One region of the Salipiger bruguierae genome, then DNA from elsewhere that is predicted to be linked to it. Evidence: riboswitches for the same ligand, from Rfam matches in the RefSeq annotation. Region 1 holds a riboswitch; each other region holds the start of a gene.
The links. A riboswitch is a leader RNA that binds a small molecule or an ion and turns the genes downstream of it on or off. The one in region 1 is predicted to bind thiamine pyrophosphate.
Positions count from the first base shown of each region.

Region 2: it holds a riboswitch for thiamine pyrophosphate, as region 1 does, so the genes downstream of both, PVT71_RS03495 (thiamine ABC transporter substrate binding subunit) here and thiD (bifunctional hydroxymethylpyrimidine kinase/phosphomethylpyrimidine kinase) in region 1, are expected to answer to the same signal.
Region 3: it holds a riboswitch for thiamine pyrophosphate, as region 1 does, so the genes downstream of both, PVT71_RS20805 (FAD-dependent oxidoreductase) here and thiD (bifunctional hydroxymethylpyrimidine kinase/phosphomethylpyrimidine kinase) in region 1, are expected to answer to the same signal.

Region 1 covers NZ_CP123384.1:260,072-266,987, reverse strand. Annotated here, with positions in the region: gene thiM (hydroxyethylthiazole kinase) at 1-135, shown strand, start outside; gene thiE (thiamine phosphate synthase) at 132-761, shown strand; gene thiD (bifunctional hydroxymethylpyrimidine kinase/phosphomethylpyrimidine kinase) at 758-1,588, opposite strand; TPP riboswitch at 1,623-1,741, opposite strand; gene PVT71_RS01300 (dipeptidase) at 1,865-2,926, opposite strand; gene PVT71_RS01295 (hypothetical protein) at 2,960-4,369, opposite strand; gene phnC (phosphonate ABC transporter ATP-binding protein) at 4,659-5,477, shown strand; gene phnD (phosphonate ABC transporter substrate-binding protein) at 5,528-6,427, shown strand; gene phnE (phosphonate ABC transporter, permease protein PhnE) at 6,513-6,916, shown strand, end outside.
Region 2 covers NZ_CP123384.1:713,480-720,395, reverse strand. Annotated here, with positions in the region: gene PVT71_RS03500 (thiamine/thiamine pyrophosphate ABC transporter permease ThiP) at 1-474, opposite strand, end outside; gene PVT71_RS03495 (thiamine ABC transporter substrate binding subunit) at 450-1,430, opposite strand; TPP riboswitch at 1,482-1,591, opposite strand; gene aroC (chorismate synthase) at 1,785-2,885, shown strand; gene PVT71_RS03485 (methyl-accepting chemotaxis protein) at 3,042-4,919, opposite strand; gene putA (bifunctional proline dehydrogenase/L-glutamate gamma-semialdehyde dehydrogenase PutA) at 5,121-6,916, opposite strand, start outside.
Region 3 covers NZ_CP123385.1:1,383,913-1,390,828, reverse strand. Annotated here, with positions in the region: gene cobF (precorrin-6A synthase (deacetylating)) at 1-228, shown strand, start outside; gene PVT71_RS20825 (HesA/MoeB/ThiF family protein) at 234-1,187, opposite strand; gene PVT71_RS20820 (thiamine phosphate synthase) at 1,184-1,792, opposite strand; gene PVT71_RS20815 (thiazole synthase) at 1,792-2,550, opposite strand; gene thiS (sulfur carrier protein ThiS) at 2,554-2,751, opposite strand; gene PVT71_RS20805 (FAD-dependent oxidoreductase) at 2,741-3,730, opposite strand; TPP riboswitch at 3,859-3,984, opposite strand; gene PVT71_RS20800 (DUF1326 domain-containing protein) at 4,192-4,797, shown strand; gene PVT71_RS20795 (DUF2182 domain-containing protein) at 4,813-5,607, shown strand; gene rsgA (ribosome small subunit-dependent GTPase A) at 5,620-6,702, opposite strand.

The DNA.
Region 1 (6,916 bases):
GCCGGGAGCCGCGCGCATGAGGGGGCGGCGGGGCCGGGCAGCTTCGGGCCGCGCTTCCTCGACGCGCTGCACGCGCTGACGCCCGAGGCGCTGGATACCGAGGCCGACATCCGCGTGCCGGCAGGCGCGGCATGAGGCGCTTTGACCTTTCCGTCTACCTCGTGCTCGATCCCGGCCTCTGCGCCGGAATCGGCATGGCCCGGACGGCGCGGCTCGCCGTGCGCGGCGGCGCCACGATGGTGCAGCTGCGCGACAAGGATGGCGGCACGGCGCGGATGATCGAGACCGGCCGGGCGCTGAAGGCGGCGCTGGCGGGGTCGGGCGCGCTGCTGATCGTCAACGACGACGTGCGGGCGGCGCTGGAGATCGGCGCGGACGGGCTGCACGTCGGGCAGGGCGACATGTCGCCCGCCGAGGCGCGGGCGAAGATTGGCCCGGAGATGCTGCTGGGGCTCTCGGTGGAAAGCCCCGACCTCGCGCGGGCGGTCGATCCCGCGCTGGTGGATTACGTCGGCGCGGGGCCGGTCTTTGCCACACCGACCAAGCCCGACCACAAGCAGCCCGTGGGCTGGGCGGGGCTCGCCGCGCAGGTGGCGGCGAGCCCGGTGCCCGCCGTGGCGATCGGCGGGCTGAAGGCGCATCACGCGGCCGAAGCGAAGGCGGCGGGGGCGCAGGGCCTCGCGGTGGTCTCGGCGATCTGCGGCCGGCCCGACCCCGAGGCGGCGGCGCGGGAGATCGCCCGCGCCTGGGCCGAAGCCTAGCCCCACATCTCGTGGAAATGGTGCAGCGGCCCGTGGCCGCCGCCCACCTCCAGCTGGTCCGAGGCGGCGAGCGCGCCTTGCAGGTAGCGCTTCGCCGCGCCGACCGCCTCGGGCAGCTCCATGCGTGGCAGCAGCGCGGCGATGGCGGCCGAAAGCGTGCAGCCGGTGCCGTGGTCGTTCTTCGTGGCGATGCGCGGGGCGGAGTAACTGTGCGTCTCGCCCTGCCACCAGAGAAGGTCCGTGCTCTCGGCGCTGCCGGAGAGGTGTCCGCCCTTCAGCAGCACGGCCTCCGGCCCCATCGCGGCCAGCGCGGGAAGCTGCGCGGCCATCTCTTCGGCGGTCCAGTCGTCGCCGCGCGCCAGCAGCACGGCGGCCTCGGGCAGGTTTGGGGTGATGATCGTGGCGAGCGGCACCAGCTCCTCGCGCAGCGCCGCCACCGCCTCGGGGTCGAGCAGCGCGTCGCCGCTCTTGGCCACCATCACCGGATCGAAGACCACGTTCCGCGCGCCATGCGCCCGCAGTCGCTCGGCCACGGCGCGGATGATGCCGGCGTTGGCGACCATGCCGATCTTCACCGCGTCGACGCGCACGTCGTCGAAGACCGCGTCGATCTGCGCCGCGACGAAGGCGGGCGCCAGCGCCTCGAATGCCCGCACGCCGCGGGTGTTCTGCGCCACCACGGCGGTGATCACGCTCATCCCGTAGGCGCGGTTCGCCGAGAAGGCCTTGAGATCGGCCTGTATTCCGGCGCCGCCCGAGGGATCGGTGCCGGCGATGGTGAGAAGGTTGGGAATCCGCGCGCGGGGCGCGGATGAGGGGGTTGGCATAGGCTCGGCCTCCAAACTGAGGCCGGCGAGGGCATGCGGTCAGCTCCACCTGTCCCTTCGCCGGCATGACCCGGATCAGGTTCGAAGGGTCACTGCGCCGCATCGCTGCCAGCAGTATCTCAGCCCCTTGCCGGGACCCCCCTAGGTGCGGGCGAGACTATCAGATGGGCGGGCGAGGGAAAGGGGGGAGAGGCGGCTCCGGAAGGGGTGGGGGCGCTGCCCCCACGGCGCTGCGCGCCGTTCCCCCGGAGTATTTTCGGAAAGATGAAGGGCGGCTCAGGCGCCCCAGGTCTTCCGCAGCACCCGCAGCCAGTTGCCGAAGCAGAGCTTTTCCATCAGCGCGGCATCGACGCCATGCGCGGTCAGCGCGGCGCGCAGGGTCGGCAGGCCGGCGACGTCGGTGATGCCCTCGGGGATCGTCGCGCCGTCGAAATCCGAGCCGAAGCCGACGCGGTCCTCGCCGAGCTTGCCGATCAGGTAGTCGAGGTGGCGCAGCACCACGTCGAGGCCGCAGTCGCTGCCCATCCGCCCGTCCTCGCGCAGGAAGGCGGTGGCGAAGTTGATGCCGACCATGCCGTCGCTCTCGGCGATCATCGCCAGCTGCCGGTCGGTGAGGTTGCGGGCATGGGTGGTGACCGCGTGGGCGTTGGAATGGGTGGCGACCAGCGGCGCGTCGGAAAGCGCGGCGACGTCGTTCATGCCCTTCTCGTTGAGGTGCGAGAGGTCAATCATCACCTTGAGCGCGTTGCATTCCCTGACCAGCCGCTTGCCGGCCTCGGTGAGCCCGTCGCCGATGTCGGGGGTGGCGGGGTAGCGGAAGGGCACGCCGTTGCCGAAGATCGTCGGGCGCGACCAGACCGGGCCGAGCGAGCGCAACCCGCGGGCGTGGAGCGCGTGGAGTTCCGCGAGATCCGGGCCGATCGCCTCGGCACCCTCGAGGTGCAGCACGGCGGTCATCTTCGGCCCACCGAGCGCGGCCTCGATCTCGGCCGCGGTGGTGCAGGGGGTGATCGCCCCGGCGGCGGCCAGCGCCTCGAAGGCCTCGACCCCGCGCCAGGTGGTCTCGAGCGCCTCGGGCTGGGGGATCATCGCGGGCAGCGGCAGATCGTACTGCGGCTGGCTCATCGCGTGGTCCATGTCGACGCCGGCCTTCGCCGGGCTCGGCACGAAGATGGCGAAGAAGCCGCCGCCGAAGCCGCCGGCCTGCGCGCGCGGCAGGTCGATGTGGCCGCTCGAGAGCCCGTTCGTCACGCCGCTTGCGGTGACGGCGCCGCCCAGCAGGCGCAGCAGGAGATCGTTGTGGCCGTCGAAGATGGGCGGGGTGGAGGCGTGAGTCATGAGCGGTCTTTCCAGGAAGCCGGGGGCGGGGGATCAGGTGAGCAGCTGGCCGAGGACGAGGACCCAGGCCGGAAGCAGGAGCAGCAGGGCGAGCATGTAGCTGCCGTTCCAGCGCAGGCCGACGTGGCGCGCGCTGACATTGCCGAAGCTGCCGATCAGCAGCGTGGTGGCGGTGAAGGGCGAGCTGATGCCGCCGAGCGCCCAGCCGGCGGTGATCGCGACCACGACGACCTCGGGCGTGACGCCGAGCAGCTCGGCCGGGGGCACCAGCGGCGCGATCAGCGTCACCGCGAGGATCGGGTTCATGCCGAGCTGTCCCAGCAGCGGGATGATCCAGACGAGCCCGACCAGCACCAGCGCGGGGGGCAGGTCCTCGGGGTGGAAGCCCGAGGCCTTGACCAGCGGCGCCAGCAGCGGCGCGCCGACCGTGCCGATGAAGCCCGCCATCATCAGCAGCGTGACCTCGCCGCGGTAGGAGGGCAGTTCGCGGAAGGCGAAGCCCGCCGCCCGCTCGCGCAGCGGCGCGCCGCCGTCCCGGGCCTGCATCAGCACCCAGACCGTGGCCATGAGCGGCACGATCAGCAGCACGATGGCGATGATCCGGAGCCCGGTGAGCGATTGCAGCACCAGCACGCTGACCCCGAGCAGGCCGAGCAGCACCAGCAGCGGCGCCATCAGCGCCCAGCTCCCGTCGGGCGCGGCGCGCGGCGCGACCGGCTGCGAGAGCCGGGGCTTGAAGATCGTGTCGAGCGCCCAGCCCGTGAGGGTGATCAGCGCCGAGGTGCCGAGCGCGGGCAGCACCACCGAGCCCCAGCTCGTGCCGGGGATCAGCGCGGTGGTGATCGCCACCGAGAAGGACATCGGCGACCAGGGCAGCGAGGCGACGAAACCCCGCTGGATCGCCAGCAGCATGCGGCGGGTGCGGTGGCTGCGGATCTCGGCGTCGGGCTCGTCCTTCGCGGCGGCGGTTGCGAGGCTGCCGAGCAGGGCGATGGCGCCGTAGTTGAGCAGCAGCGAGAAGGCCTGGCCGCCGAGGGTCAGCGCGAGGTAGCGCCGGCCCGGCGGCTGCAGGGCGAGGAAGTTCCCGGCGGCGCGGATCGAGTCCGCCTGCTGCGCGGCGCTGCGCAGCGTGGCGAGCGCGGCGAAGAAGGCGGCGATGAAGGCGGCGGACTGGAAGGCCTTGACCAGCACCGTCTGCCAGTCCTCGACCCGCCAGACCAGCGCGAGGCCGAGCAGCACCGCGGCGACCACGAAGAGCCGGCGGCCCGCCGCGACCTGCAGCGTCAGCACCCCGACCAGCAGCGTGACCGCGGGCACCACCAGCCAGTCGAGCGCGCCGGTCAGGTGCCATTCCTGGACGATGACGATGCCGGTGATGACGACCATCAGCAGGCCGGTGAGGCGGGTGAGCGGGGTCGGGGTCACGGGCAGGCGCGTGGGCACGGTGCAGAATCCAGTCTCGTGCGGGCTTTTGTCCGGACATAGACCATCCTTGGCGGGCGAGGGCAATGCCCCGAGGGCACCGCCCCGCGGGCTGCGAGGCCGTCCGGCCACGGCAGCGCCCGGGATTTCGGCGAAGTTCCGGGCAGCGCGGCGCCAGAAAGGTCCGGATTTGAATGTCATCCCGGCCTGTCACGAAAGCTTCACCGAAACGACACGCAACCGAATCCGGGCCGTCACAGCCTCGATACCGTGCGGGGCGAGAAGCCGCCTCGGACAGACTGGGGGAACCATGCTCACCGTCGAGAACCTGACGAAGCGCTTCGGCGCGAACACCGCCGTGGACCGCGCGAGCTTTGCCGTCGACCGCCCGATGATGATCGGCATCATCGGCCGCTCGGGCGCCGGCAAGTCGACTTTCCTGCGGATGATGAACCGCCTGACCGACGCGACCGAGGGGCGACTGGTCTTCGAAGGCCGCGACGTGCTGCAGCTGAAGGGCGCCGAGAAGCGCGCCTGGCAGTCCGACTGCGCGATGATATTCCAGCAGTTCAACCTGGTGCCGCGCATGGACGTGGTGTCGAACGTGCTGCACGGCACGCTGGCGCGGCGCGCGACGCTGCCGACGCTGTTCAACCTCTACCCGCGCGAGGACGTGCACCGCGCCATCGACATCCTCGAGCGGCTCGGCATCGCGGCCCATGCGGCCAAGCGCGCCGAGGCGCTCTCGGGCGGGCAGCAGCAGCGCGTCGCCATCGCCCGGGCCCTGATGCAGGATCCGAAGGTGATCCTCGCCGACGAGCCGATCGCCTCGCTCGACCCGATGAATGCCCAGCTGGTGATGGACAGCCTGCGCCGCATCCACGACGAGGACGGCCGCATGGTGATCGCCAACCTGCACACGCTCGATACCGCGCGGCGCTACTGCGACCGGGTCATCGGCATGCGCGACGGGCGCATCGTCTTCGACGGCACCCCGGCGCAGCTGACCACCGGGGTCGCGCGCGACATCTACGGGGCGGGGTCTGATTTCTCGGAGAACGCCACCTCGACCGAAATCCGCGACCCGGTGGTCGCGGCGGAAATCCGGGCTGCGGAAGTCGCGGTCTGATCACCCGGGCCCATCGGGACGGGCCCAAATCCTGACATGAGGGACAGAAGATGACTAAACTGATCGCAGCCGTTCTGGCCAGCACCGTGCTCGTGGGCGCCGCCCAGGCGCAGGAGATCACCGAGTTCCGCCTCGGCATTCTCGGCGGCGAGAACGCCCAGGACCGCCTGGCCTCGAACCAGTGCTACGCCGACAAGATCGCCGAGGCGCTCGGCGTCGAGGTGAAGGTCTTCACCCCGGCCGACTACAACGGCGTGATGCAGGGTCTGCTCGGCGGCACCATCGACGCGGCCTGGATGGGCGCCTCGTCCTACGCCGGCACCTACCTCGCCGACCCCGAGGCCGTCGAGCCCGTGCTGGTCAAGCAGAACGAGGACGGCTCCATCGGCTATTACTCGATCGGCTTCGCGCGCGCCGACAGCGGCATCACCTCGCTCGAGGATCTCAAGGGCAAGAAGTTCGGCTTCGGTGACCCGAACTCGACCTCGGGCTACCTGATCCCGTCGATCGAGATCGCCGCCGCCGGCTTCGACATGACCCCCGGTGCCTATTTCGGCGATGTCGTCTTCACCGGCGGCCACGAGCAGACCATCGTCGCGGTGAACAACGGTGACGTCGACGGCGGCGTGACCTGGGCCGACGGCCAGGGCAACTGGGAAGACGGCTACAACTCGGGCGCGCTGCGCAAGGCGGTGGACGCGGGCCTCGTCGACATGAACGACCTCGTGCAGATCTGGCAGTCGAACATCATCCCCGAGGGCCCCTTCGTGATCCGCAAGGCGCTGCCGCAGGACGTGAAGGACAAGGTCACCGAGCTGACTGCCAACCTCTGGGAAGAGGACCCGACCTGCGCCTACGGCGTGGCCGCGGGCGATGCCAAGGACTTCATCCCGGTGACCCACGCCGAGTACGAGTCGATCGTCGCCGCGCGCAAGTCCGTGTCGAACTGATCGACGTCCAATCGAGGGACCCCGCCGGCGCGGGGTCCCTTTTCGTTTGCGGCGGGGCATCCCCCGCCTCCGAGGAAGGCCCCCGATGACCCAGACCCCCGACGCGCCGCACGACCCGCGCGGCCACTACATGGCCCTGATGGCGCAGAGGCGCCTCTACGGCGGGCTCACCCTGGCGCTCTTCGTGCTGCTGATGGTCTCCGGCTTCATGCTGGCCGACGATCGCAACGCGGGCGGGTTCTGGAGCGGGCTGCCGCAGGTCTTCGACTTCCCCGCCGACGTCATCGCCGACACGCTGCCGAAGCTGTCACTGCTGCCAGCGCACCTGGTGAAATACTTCCCGGCGCTGGTCGAGACGATCAACATCGCCGCGGTCTCGACCCTGCTCGGCAGCATCGGGGCCATTGTCCTGTCGCTGCTCTCGACCCGCGGGCTCGCGCGCTGGCCGCGGCTGATCCCGCTCTTCCGGCGCGTCATGGACATCCTGCG
Region 2 (6,916 bases), 450 kb from region 1:
CTCGGCGGGGATCGCCAGCCAGCCCTGCAGCAGCAGCCGCGTCGCCAGCGGCAGGTTGAAGAAGACATGCGCCAGCACCACGCCGTGCAGCCCGTAGATGCTGAAGCCGGGCAGGCCGAGCGCCTTGAGCGCGCCGTTGACCATGCCGTTCTGACCAAAGACCGCGATCAGCCCCAGCACGGCGACGATGGTGGGCAGGATGAAGGGCGCGCCGAGAAGCGAGATCAGCAGCCCGCGCCCCGGGAAGCGCCGCCGCGACAGCGCGCGGGCGACGGGGATCGCGAGCACGACCGAGAAGAGCGCCGAAAGCAGCGCCTGCAGGAGCGTGAAGCGCAGCGCCTGCCAGTCGCCGGGGCCGAGCGCGCCCCAGCCTCCGGCACGGGCCAGCACCGCCGCGACCGGGCCGAGCACCAGTGCAAGCACCAGCCCGGCCGCGACGAGGGCGGCGCCTACTGCGAGAGGCCGCGGCGCCATGCCTCGATGGCCTCGTCGCGCAGCGCCGCGGCCTCGTCCTCGGAGTAGAAGAGCACCTTGGTCGGCTGTTGCAGCTCCCTGAAGCCCTCGGGCCACTGGTCATGCGGCAGCGCCGCCGGGAAGGACCAGTTGCCGGTGGCGATCATCTGCTGGAACTCCGGCGTCAGCAGGAAGTCCATGAACTGCTGCGCGAGCTCGGGCTGGTCGGTGGTGGCGACCTTGGCGGCCAGCTCGACCATGAAGTAGTTCCCCTCGGGGAAGATCAGCGCCTTCTTGGTGTGATCCTCCTCGGCGATGATGTGGTAGGCGGGCGAGGTGGTGTAGCTCAGCACCATGTCCGCCTCGCCGTCGGTGAAGAGCCCGTAGCTTTCCGACCAACCCTTGGTGACGGTGAGGATCTTCGGCGCCAGCTTGCGCCAGGCGTCCTCGGTCCTGTCGCCGAAGACCGCCTGGGCCCAGAGCGCCATCGCAAGGCCCGAGATCGAGCTGCGCGGGTCCTGGATGACGATCTTCAGGTCATCCGGCGCGTCGAGCAGCTCGGCGAAGCTCTGCGGCGGCTCGGCCAGGCGGGTCGTGTCGTAGATGAAGGCGGTCTCGGCGTAGTTGTAGGGCAGGAAGGTGTCGTCGGTCCACGCGATCGGCAGGGTCAGCGGCGAGAGGTCGACGCCGTGCGGGGCGAAGAGCCCGCTCTCGCGCGCCTTCTTGGTCACGTCGGTGTTGAGACCGAAGACCACGTCGGCCTCGGTCTGCGCGCCCTCGAGCAGCAGGCGGGGCAGCAGGTCGCCGGGCTTGAACTGCAGGTCGCAGCCGCAGCGCGCCTCGAACATCTCCTCGATCTTCGGGCCGGGGCCCCATTCCGAGACGACGTAATCGCCCGCGTAGACGGTGAGGACGGGCTCCTGCGCCAGCGCCGTGCTGGCAAAGAGACATCCCGCTGCAAAACTGATGGCCTTCATGGCATCCTCCAAATTTGCGGCGAGAGGGCAAGACGGGCCGGGGGCATCTGCGCCTTGGGCCGTGACCTTCCCTCCGCCGGTGTTAACCGGGTCAGGTTCAACGGGTTCGCGGATTTGCATCTCAGCCGGCGCTTGCGCGTCCGGCACCCCGAGGTGGCGCAAGACCTAGCCGGGCGGCGGGGCTCTGGCAAGGTGAATTGCCGCGGGGCGAAATGCGCGCGTGGCCGGCCCGGGCCGAGACAATTCCCTTGAGGCATTGGCCGCGCTGGCCTAACAGACTGGCCTGAAAGGCGGGCCCGCGGCGCGGGCCCGGGCAAGCATGCACCCGGACGGCACGACACAGGAGACCCGACCATGAGCCTCAACACCTTCGGCCATCTCTTCCGCGTGACCACCTGGGGAGAGAGCCACGGGCCGGCGCTTGGCGCGACCGTGGACGGCTGCCCGCCGGGCGTGCCGATCGACGAGGCCACGCTGCAGCACTGGCTCGACCTGCGCAAACCGGGGCAGAACAAGTACACCACGCAGCGGCGCGAGCCCGACGCGGTGCGGATCCTGTCGGGCGTCTTCGAGGGGCAGACCACCGGCACGCCGGTGCAGCTGATGATCGAGAACACCGACCAGCGCTCGAAGGACTATTCCGAGATCGCGGCGAAGTTCCGCCCGGGCCACGCCGACATCACCTATTTCCAGAAATACGGCATCCGCGACTACCGCGGGGGCGGGCGCTCCTCGGCGCGCGAGACGGCGGCGCGGGTCGCCGCGGGCGGGCTGGCGCGGGCGGCGCTGGCCGAGCTGGCGCCGGGGATCTCGATCACCGGCTACATGGTGCAGATGGGGCCGCAGGCGATCGACCGGTCGCGCTTCGACTGGGACGAGATCGCGCGCAACCCGTTCTGGTGCCCGGATGCCGAGACGGCCGAGGGCTGGGCGGACTACCTCGACGGGCTGCGCAAGTCCGGCGACAGCGTCGGCGCGGTGATCGAGGTGACGGCGCGCGGCGTGCCGGCGGGGCTGGGCGCACCGATCTACGGCAAGCTCGACACCGACCTTGCCGCGGCGATGATGTCGATCAACGCGGTGAAGGCGGTCGAGATCGGCGAGGGCATGGCGGCGGCGATGCTGACCGGCACCCAGAACGCCGACGAGATCACCATGGGGCCGGATGGGCCGGTCTACAGCTCGAACCACGCGGGCGGCATCCTTGGCGGGATTTCCACCGGGCAGGACGTGGTGGTGCGTTTCGCGGTGAAGCCGACCTCGTCGATCCTGACACCGCGGCGGACGCTGACCGTCACCGGCGAGGAGACCGAGATCGTCACCAAGGGCCGCCACGATCCCTGCGTCGGCATCCGGGCGGTTCCGGTGGGCGAGGCGATGATGGCCTGCGTGATCCTCGATCACCTGCTGCTGCACCGCGGCCAGATCGGCGCGAACCGCGGGCATATCGGCTGAGGCCGGGCCCGGGCGCCTGCCGTCCGGCTTCGGTGACCTGAGGCGGGCGATCGGGCGCGGGCGTCTCGCAGGGATGCCGCCTCATGATGCCGCTGTGCGGAGCATCTGTGGTGGCGCTTTCGGCGGCGGCCCGTTCTGGCGCGCCGGACCGGGGCGTCAGAATTCTTCCCAGCTGATGTCGTCTCCGGCGGCGGCGCGCAGCGGGGCGGCCGGGGTCGGCGGTACGGAGGGGGGCGCGGGGGCGAAATCCTCGATCGGCGCGGCGAGCGGGGTCACCTCGGAGGCATCACTATCAAGGGCGCCGGTGAAGCGGTTGAGCTGCGAGAGGAGCCGGTCCGCCTCGCTGTTGAGCTGATCGCTCGCGGTGCTGGTCTCGCCCACCATGGCGGCGTTCTGCTGGGTGACCTTGTCGAGCTCGGCGACGCCGACGTTGATCTCCTGCAGGCCGGCCGCCTGTTCCTTCGCGGCGGTGGCGATCTCGGCGACGAGGTCCGAGACCTCGCTCACGTTGCGCACGATGTCCGACAGGGCGGTGCCCGTCTCCTCGACGAGTTGCCCGCCATCCTTGACCTGCTGCGAGCTGTTGGAGACCAGCGCCTTGATCTCGCGCGCGGATTCCGAGGCGCGCTGCGCCAGCGAGCGGACCTCGGAGGCGACGACGGAGAAGCCCTTGCCGGATTCCCCGGCGCGCGCGGCCTCGACCCCGGCGTTCAGCGCGAGCAGGTTGGTCTGGAAGGCGATGTCGTCGATGACCCCGATGATCTGGGTGATCTGGTCGGAGGAGGCGGCGATCGAGCCCATGGCGGCCAGCGCCTTTTCCATCACCGCGCCGCCCTCTTCGGCACGGCGGCGCCCCTCACCGACGCGGCGGTCGGCATCCTCGGCCCGCTCGGCGGCGGCGCGGACGCTGGAGGAAAGCTGTTCCAGCGCGGCGGCGGATTCCTCGAGCGTGGCGGCCTGGACCTCGGAGCGGCGCGACATGTCGCGGGACATCGAGGAAAGCTCCTTGGAGTTGCGCTGGACGGTGTCAGCGGAGGCGCGCAGAGACTGGACGAGCGTGCCGATTCCCTCGGCGAGCGCATTGAAGTCCTCGCACAGGCGCACCGCGCTCTCGTCGACGCTGGCCCACTCCGCGGCGGCCAGTCTCTGCCCGGTCTCGCCGCGCGACAGGCTGCCCATCGCGGTTCCGAGCGACTGGAAGAGCTCGACCCGGCGCTCGTTGGCCGCACGCTCCAGCGCCGTGCTCTGCTCCGCCTGAAGCAGGCGGTTGCGCAGTTCCTCGAGGTTGCGGGCGATCGATCCCGCCTCGTCGCCGCGCTCCTGCTCCTCGATCTCGGTGGCAAAGTCGCCCTGCGCGATTCGCTGCACTGCACCGGCGGCGGTCTGGAAGGGGCGGGCGAGCAGCTTGCCGAAGCCGAGAACGCAGGCGAGGGAGAGGGCAACCGCCACCGCGTTCGCCGTGACCAGCATGATGAAGCCGGTCTCCACCGCCTCGGTCGCGCGCTGGTCGGCGCGCGCCGCTTCCTGCTGCAGTTCGTCGCGCATCGCGATCACCTCACGCCGGGCGCGATCGACGGTGGGCAGCAGGACCGTGCTGATGTGGTTGTCGCGCTCGAAGAGGGTGAAGCCCGGGATCGTCAGCGTGTCGATCTGCGGCACCAGACCCTTGGCCATCGCGGCGACGGACTGGAGGCGGGTGAGCAGCTCGGGCCGCTTGTCGTCGGGCGAGGTGGGGGAGAGGAAGGCGTCGGCATTCTCGTCGACCAGCGTCTGCAGGGCGAGCAGATCCTCGCGCAACTCGTTCAGCGGCTCGGTGCCGCCGTGTTCGAAATGCAGGATCGCCATGCCCGAGTGGTCGATCCGCCCCTGGACCGTCATCAGCACCGTGCTCTGGCGGCGCAGGTCGTTGCCGAAATCGAGACTGTCGGACATGCGCATCTGGATGAACCCGGAGGCGAGCGCCAGGGCCAGCGTCAGCAGCATGAAGACCGATCCGAGGATCAGCAATTGAATGCGGATGGAGAACCTGCTCATGACCCATTCCTGCTCGAGACATGGCGCGGGGTGCGCCGGACATGCCTTCGCTAGCAGGGGGGAGTAAACAAACCCTTCGTGTCCGCCGGGATCGGACGGATTTCGGTCGAAATCCCGCGCCGGGGCACCGGCCGGAACGGGACACGCCCCCGCGATCGCTCGCGGGGGCGTGCCTTGTGCGCGGGTCCCGGAGGGGACCTGTTACATGTTGCCGCCGAGCAGCGCCGCGTTGCCGCCCGAGGCGGTGGTGTCGATGCAGACGTGGCGCTCGGCGCGGGCGTGGCCCTTGTCGGGGGCGCCGGTGATTAGCGTCAGGATCGGCCCGTCGCGGCGCGCGAGCGCCTGGCGGTAGGCTGAGCCCTGCGTCGCGTCGCCCCACCAGAGCGCCGCCGAGATGCCCTCGAGCGTGGTCAGCGTGTCGGGCGCGACCTTGCCATGGGCGGTGACCGCCACGCCGCCAAGCGCGCGGATCGCCTCGGCCTGTGCCTGCGCGGCCTCCTGTCCCGGGCCCATGCAGAGCACCGGCTCGCGCGCCAGCGTCATGTACTGGTTGGCCTCGCCGGTCGGGCCGGGCAGGTCCTTGCGCTCGGGCTGCGGAGCGCAGCCGGCGGTCTTCAGCGCCTGCTCGATGCGGGCCGGAACCTCGTCGGTGCCCCAGGCCGAGCCCGCCTGCGGGGCGGGATGGGCGCGGAAGCGGTCGACGTAGAGCGGACCGCCCGCCTTGGGCCCGGTGCCCGAGAGCCCCTCGCCGCCGAAGGGCTGGCTGCCGACGATGGCGCCGATCTGGTTGCGGTTGACGTAGATGTTGCCGGCGTGGACGCGCTCGGTCACGTGCTGCACCCGGTCGTCGATCCGCGTCTGCAGGCCGAAGGTGAGGCCGTAGCCGCGGCTGTTGATCGCGTCGATCACCGCGTCGAGCTCGTCCGAGCGGAAGGTGACCACGTGCAGGACCGGGCCGAAGATCTCGCGCTCGAGCTCGGTGATGCTGCCGAGCCGGATCAGCGCCGGGGCGACGAAATGGCCCTCGGCGGGGACGTCGATCTGTTTCAGCAGGCGGCCCTCGGCGCGGGCGGTCTCGACATGGGCGAGGATGCCCGCCTTGGCCTCGGCATCGATCACCGGGCCGAGGTCGGTCGAGAGCAGCCACGGGTTGCCGGGCTTCAGCACGTCCATCGCGCCCATCAGCATCTCGGTGAAATGCGGGGCGATGTCCTCCTGCACGTAGAGGCAGCGCAGCGCTGAGCAGCGCTGGCCGGCGGACTGGAAGGCCGACTCGACGATGGCGCGCACGGCCTGCTCGGGCAGGGCGGTGCTGTCGACGATCATCGCGTTGAGGCCGCCGGTCTCGGCGATGAAGGGCGTGCCGGGCTCGAGGTTTGCGGCGATCGCGCGGTGGATGATCTGCGCGGTCTCGGTCGAGCCGGTGAAGGCGACACCCTTGACCGCCGGGTTCGACGTGAGCGCGGCGCCGACGTCACCGGCACCCGGCAGCAGCTGCAGCGCGGTGGCGGGCACGCCGGCCTCGAGCAGCAGCTCAACCGCGCGGTAGGCGATGAGCGGGGTCTGCTCGGCGGGCTTGGCCAGCACGGCATTGCCGGCCGCCAGCGCGGCGGAGAGCTGGCCGGTGAAGATCGCCAGCGGGAAGTTCCACGGGCTGATGCAGGCGAAGACGCCCTGCGGCGCGGCGCCATCCGTGCGGGCGGCGTAGTAGCGCAGGAAATCCACCGCCTCGCGCAGCTCGGCCACGGCGTCGAGCTGGGTCTTGCCGGCCTCGCGCGAGAGCAGGGCGAAGACCTCGCCGAAGTTCGCCTCGTAGAGATCGGCGGCCTTGTTCAGGATCGCGGCGCGCTCTTGCGGCGTGGCGCTCCACGGCCGCGCGGCAGCAGCGGCTGCAGCCACCGTCTCGGCGCTGGCCCAGGTGATCTTGCCGGTCAGCTCGAGCGTGGCGGGGTTCAGCACCTGTTCGGTCGCGCCGACGGGCGCCTCGCAGGCGAGCA
Region 3 (6,916 bases), on a different replicon from region 1:
GAGACGCTGGTCGTCATGCTCGACGGCAACTGCAGCTTCCGCGCGCTCGATCCCGAGGGGCTGCGCATCTGGTGGGGCGCCTATCTCGGCAGCCCGGCGCAGCTTCTCTGCGCGGGTCCGCTCGCGGAGGTCGGGGCCGAGATTGCCGCGCGCCGCGCCGAGGCGCGCGCGCGGCACGGCTGGATCATGGACACCTATCTGCTGCGCCGGGACGGCTCCGGCGCCTAGCGCCCTCACCCCGTCGCCAGCACCGCCACCTCGCGCCCCCCCGCCGCGACGACGGCGCGCGCGGCGCGCCAGGCCCTGAGGCCGGTGGCGCAGGCAAAGACGGTCCGCCCGCCGCCCTCTCCGGGCTGCACCGGCGCGCCCCCTCGCTCGGCCCAGGGCACGGGCAGGTCCGGCGCCTCGTCCGGCCCGCGCAGCTCGATCACCCGGTCGGCGCGGGTGATCTCTCCGAGGCCGACAATCCGCGGCAGCGCCGCCTCGGGCTCGGGCGCGGCGTCGAAGCGGAAGCCCGAGACGCGCCAGCTCGCGGCGTCGAGCGTCAGCATCTGCCCCAGCGGCGAGGGCGCCTGTCCCAGCAGCACCGCGAGCACCATCTGCGCCTGCAACGCGCCGAGGCTGGCGACCACCGGCCCCATCACCCCGGCGCTGGCGCAGCTCTGCATCTGCCCCGGCAGGTCGGGAAACACCGCGCGATAGCTCGGCGCGCCGCCGCAGAAGCCGCCGACATGGCCCGCCCTGCCGACCACCGAGGCGCTGACCAGCGGCACCCCCGCCGCAAGGCAGAGGTCCGAGAGGGCATAGGTCACGGCCACGCTGTCGGCGGCATCCACCACCACCTGCGCGCCGGCCATTTCCGCCCGAGCGAGCACCGGGTCGAGCCGCGCGACGAGCGCGGTGGCAACGCAATCGGGGTTGAGGGCGGCGAGGCGTTCGGCGGCGACCGCGGCCTTGGCACGGCCGATGTCCTCCATGCGGTAGAGCGTCTGGCGGTGCAGGTTGCTCTCCTCCACCGTGTCGGGATCGACGATCCGCAGCGCGCCGACCCCTGCCCCCGCCAGCAGCGGCAGCAGCGCCGAGCCAAGCCCCCCGGCCCCGACCACCAGCACCCGCGCCTCGGTCAGCCGCGCCTGTCCCTCCTCGCCCACGCCGGGCAGGCAGGTCTGCCGCGCGTAGCGGCTCATGCCGGCACCCGGCGCGTCGCGGCGATCCATTCGCGGCAGCGCGCCTCGGGGTCGGCGGCCTGCTGGATGTCGGTGACCACCGCGGCGCTGTCGGCGCCGGCGGCGAAGAGACCCGGCAGGCGCTCGGGGGTCAGCCCGCCGATGCCGACCAGCGGCAGGTCGCCCACCCGGCGCTTCCAGTCGCGCACCCGCGCAAGCCCCTGCGGCGCCCATGGCATCTGCTTGAGCAGCGTCGGGTAGACCGGCCCCAGCGCCACGTAGGCCGGATCCAGCGCCAGCGCGCGCTCGAGCTCGGCCTCGTCATGGGTCGAGAGCCCGACCCGCACCCCGGCCCGGCGCAGCGCAGGGAAATCGGCGCTTTCCATGTCCTCCTGCCCGAGGTGGACAGTGCGGCAGCGCAGGTCGAGCGCGAGGCGCCAGTGGTCGTTGACCACGAGCTCCGCGCCATGGACGGCGCAGATGTCGCGCGCCCTTGCGATCTGGCGGCGCAATTCGGTCTCGGGCAGGTCCTTGAGCCGCAGCTGCACCAGCTTGACGCCGTGCGGGACCAGCAGTTCCAGCGCGCTGACATGGCCGACGATGAGGTAGAACGGGTCGAGTTTCATCATGCCAGCTCCGCCATGCCGAAGACCGGGGTCGAGGCCACGGCCATGTCGCGCGGGCCCATCAGCCCCGCCGTGTGTGCGAGCCGCCCCGCCGAGACCGCCTGCCCGAAGGCGCGGGCCATGGCCACCGGGTCGAGCGCGCGGGCCACGGCGGTGTTCAGCAGCACCGCGTCAAACCCCATCTCCATCGCCTCCATCGCCTGGCTTGGCGCGCCGATCCCGGCATCGATGACCAGCGGCACACCCTTGAAATGCGCCCGCATCGTCCGCAGCGCCTCGCGGTGGCGCAGCCCCTGCCCCGAGCCGATCGGCGCGCCCCAGGGCATCAGCACCTCGCAGCCCGCCTCGAGCAGCTTCTCGCCCACGATCAGGTCCTCGGTGGTATAGGGAAACACCTCGAACCCCTCGGCGCAGAGGATGCGCGCCGCCTCGACCAGCGCGAAGGGATCGGGCTGGAGCGTGTCGGCGTGGCCGATGACCTCGAGCTTGATCCAGTTGGTGCCGAAGATCTCGCGCGCCATCTGCGCCGTGGTCACCGCCTCGCGCGCGCTGTGGCAGCCGGCGGTGTTTGGCAGGATGCGGCAGCCTGTGGCCCTGAGAAGATCCCGGAACCCCGCGCCCTCCGCCCCCTCGCGGCGCAGCGAGACGGTGATCACCTCGGCCCCCGAGGCGGCGACGGCCTCACCCAGCACGGCGGGCGAGGGATATTGCGCGGTGCCCAGCATCAGCCGGGACGAAAGATCGGTGCCGTAGAACATCGCTCAGCCCCCCTGCATCGGCGACAGGACCTCGACCTTGGCGCCGTCGCGCAGCGCGGTGCGCTCGCGCAGCCCGCGTGGCACGAAGGCGCCGTCGAGCGCGGTGGCGACCGAGGCCGGATCGAAGCCGCGCTCGGCGAGCAGCGTCGCGAGCGTCGGCGCGGTTGTGGTGAGGCTTTCGCCGTTGAGATCAATGCGCATGATGCGCCTCCTTGGTGGGGTCTGCGGCAAGGCGCGCGGCCTGCTCCTCGGCCAGCACCGGGGCCATGAGAAAGCCGTGGCGATACATGCCGTTGAGGTGGATGCGGTCGCCGGTCTCGCGGATCGCGGGGATGTTGTCGGGAAAGGCGGGGCGCAGCCCGGCGCCGGTGGCGAGGATCTCGGCCTCGGCAAAGCCGGGGTGCACGGTGTAGGCGGCCGAGAGCAGCTCCATTGCGGCACGGGCGGTGATCCCGCCGGGGCGCGCGCTCTCGACCATGGTGGCGCCGAGCATGTAGCGCCCCTGCCCGCGCGGGACGATGTAGCAGGGAAAGCGCGGGTGCAGCAGGCGGAGGGTGCGGGTGAGCTTGACCCCGGGCGCGTGCAGCTCGAGCATCTCTCCGCGCACCGCGCGCAGGTCCGGAAGGTGGTCGCGGGCGCCGAGGCCCCGGCAGTCGACGATCCGCCCCGAAGCCGGGCCACCATGGATCGGCACGCCTCGGGCCTCGAGCGCCGCGCGCAGCTCGTCCATGGCGAGGCGCGGGTCGATGTGCGCCTCTTCCGCAAAGAAGAGGCCGGTGGCGAAACGCCCCGCGAGCTCGGGCTCGAGCGCGGCGGGATCGGTGCGGACGTGGCCCTGTGTCGCGCGGGCGAAGTGCTCGAGCTCGGCCCGGTCGCGTGGCGGGGCGATGACCAGCGTGCCGGTGGCCGAGTAGCTGCGCGTCCGCGCCCGCCACCAGCCAAGCGCGGCCTGTCCCCGGCGGGTGATCTCGGGCGGCGCGCTCTCGCCCTCGCAGAACGGGGCGAGCATCCCGCCCGCCAGCAGCGATGCAGGCGGTGGCGCATCCTCGGGCGCGATGAGCTCGACGTCAAAGCCGCGCCCGGCCAGCGCCGTGGCGGCGCAGAGCCCCGCGACCCCGGCCCCCAGCACCGAGATCCGACCGCCATGGCGGTGTCGCAGGATGTGTGAATTCGTCTCCACTCGGCCTCCCTTCCATCGGGACCCGGAGGACGCGCGGGAAGGCAGACGGGGCCGCCCGGGCCCGGGCGCGCGGAGGCGCAAAGGGGCCGAGTGGCCCGAAAGGACCACCCCAGCCGCGATGCATGGAGAAGATTGCCCTTCGGTCTTCCTACGCCAGCGTCAACTGGGTCAGGTTCAAAGGGTCGCATCACCGGCGCGGCACGCGCGCCTGTCAGCCTCTCAGTCCCCGTGGCGGGACTCCCCTGACGTGGCGCGAGCATAGGCGATGCCGGGGCACGGTCAATCGCCCATTTCCCGCGCGCCCGCCGCCGAGCGGAGCCGGACGGTACAAATCCGCCGCGTTTCGTGGTAGACTGCGCGCAGGCAAGGATCCCCGGGCATCATTGCGTCGCGCCTGTCGCGACCTTTGCAGCTTCGTCCTGCCGCTGCCTCTGGGGGCAGCACATATAGGGGGAATTTTCATGGGATATTCGATCGAAGGCGACCTTCTCGAGGTCTGCAACTGCAATGTTCTCTGCCCTTGCTGGATCGGGGAGGATCCGGACAACGGCTATTGCGACGCGACGCTTGCCTATCGCATCAACTCGGGCGAGGTCGACGGGGTGGACATGAGCGGCGTGATCGTCGCCGGTGTCGGCAAGATCCCCGGCAACGTGCTCGCCGGGAACTGGAAGCGCCAGCTCTACATCGACAGCAAGGCCAGCAACGAGCAGAGCGCGGCGGCCATCGACCTGCTGCAGGGACGCAGGGGCGGACCGCTGGCCGATCTGGCGCAGCTCATCGGCGAGGATCTGGAACCCAAGCGCGCCGACATCACCTTCACCCTCAACGAGGGCAAGGGCATGCTGAAGATCGACGGCGTGCTCGAGGCCGAGATGGAGCCCTACCGCGGCCCCACCGGCGAGGTCACCACGCTGAACGAGAGCATCTTCACCACCATCCCCGGCGCGCCCGCCTACGTCTCCAAGGCCGAGTATTTCCGCGTGAACGATCCCGGCGTCGGCATCGAGCTCGACATCGAGAAAACCAACGCGATCCAGGGCATGTTCCGCTTCGAATCCGCCTGACACCGGGGCCGGGCGATGCGCAGCCGCTATCACCGCCGGGCCTTCTACGGGCTCGGCCTGTCGCTTGCGGGCCTGGCCTGGCTGCTGCTGTGGCTCTGGTCGCAGGGCCCCTACGGCCGCTACCTCGACCACGGCGACTGGATGCACATCGGCCTCGCCGGGTCGATCTGCGGAGCGCTCCCCTTCGGCGAGGCGCTGGTCCCGGCGGCGCTCTACGTGTCGGGCTGGGTGCTGATGCTCGCGGCGATGATGCTGCCGACCACGCTGCCGATCCTCGACCTCTACGCGCGGCTGGTGCAGAGACGGCCCGACCGGCTGATGCTGGTCGGGCTGGTGATCGTCGGCTACCTCGCGGCCTGGCTGGTCTTCGGCCTCGCGGCGCATCTCGCCGATCTCGGGCTGGAGCGGCTCGCGCAGCGCAGCAACTGGCTCATCTTCAACGGCTGGGCGCTCGGCGCGGGGGTGATCGCGGTGGCTGGGCTATTCCAGTTCTCGGACCTCAAGCGCCGCTGCCTCGAGCGCTGCCGCATGCCGATGAGCTTCGTCATCGAGCACTGGCAGGGCCGCCGTGACCGGCGGAATGCCGCACGGCTGGGCTGGCGGCACGGGCTCTTCTGCGTCGGCTGCTGCTGGGCGCTGATGCTGCTGATGTTCGTGGTCGGGACCGGCAACCTCGGCTGGATGCTGCTGCTGGGCGGGGTGATGGCGGTCGAGAAGAACTTCGCCTGGGGCCGCCGGATCAGCACCCCGCTCGGCCTGCTGCTGCTCGGCTGGAGCGGCGCGCTGGTGCTGGCGCACCTGCTGCTCTGACGCGGCCCCGGCTCAGCGCCGGGTGCGTTTCTTGTCCTTCATCACCTTGCGGACCATCTTGCCGAAGGCGCGGTCCTTGACCCGCCGCTCGGACAGGCTGGCGGAGTTGAAGGCGTCTTCGGCCTTGAGCTTCTGCCAGCGTGCCAGCCGCGCCGGATCGAGCCGCTCCTCTGCCAGCGCCGCCCGCACGGCGCAGCCGGGCTCGGTCTCGTGCGCGCAGTCGCCGAAGCGGCACTCCGCCGCCAGCGCCTCGATGTCCTCGAAGAGCTCGGCGATGCCCGCCGCCGCGTCGGTCAGCTGCAGCTCGCGCATCCCCGGCGTGTCGAGCAGCAGGAAGCCGCCGGGCACCGGGTGGAGTTCGCGGTGGGTGGTGGTGTGGCGGCCCTTGGCATCGTCCTCGCGGATCGCCTGCGTGGCGATGTCGAGCGAACCCGAGAGCGCGTTGGTCAGCGTGGACTTGCCAACCCCCGACGAGCCCACGAAGGCCACCGTCCGCCCCGGCCGGCACCAGACCGACAGCGCCTCTGCCGGTGCGCCGCCGCGCGCGTCCATGGCCAGCACCTCGACGCGGTCCGACAGCGCGCGCGCCTCGGCAACGTAGGGCGCGGGATCGGCGAGGTCGCTTTTCGTGAGCAGGATCACCGGCTCGCTCCCGGCCTCGAAGGCCAGCGCGAGGTAGCGCTCGAGCCGGGCCGGGTTGAAGTCCTGGTTGCAGGAGGTGACGATGAAGAGCGTGTCGATGTTGGCGGCGATGAGCTGCACCTGCCAGTCGTGGCCGGGCGCGCGCCGCTTGATGACGCTGCTGCGCTCGAGCAGTCGGCTGTCCTTGGGCAGGGCGCGGTCGAGCAGCAGCCAGTCCCCGACCGTGGCGTCGATGCCCGGCGGGATCAGCTCCTCGATGCCGTCCCCCGCGACCTGCAGCCCGCTGCGGTGCACCGACAGCACGCGCACCGGCGGCGTCTCGGTCAGCGCCGCCGCGTCGATCTGCCGGGCGAAGAACGGGCCCCAGCCAAGCGCCTCGAGCGCCGAGAGCGCGTGACGTTCGGGGGGCACGGAGCCGCCGCCGGGAAGGAATGCCGAGTAGTCGCGGACCATGCGCTGTCCTGATGGGAAAAGTTGGGGCCGCCCAAGAATGACACATGCGCGGGCCGGGGCAAGCCGTTTCGCTACGGTCGCGGACGGCGGATGCTGTGAGGAATTTCCGGGACCGGCCTCTATCCCTGAGCAAGAAAACGCTTCATTAGAAGGCATCGCCAGCCCTTACGGCACCGCGCCGGATCCCGCCGCGATGCCGACGCGGCCATAGCAA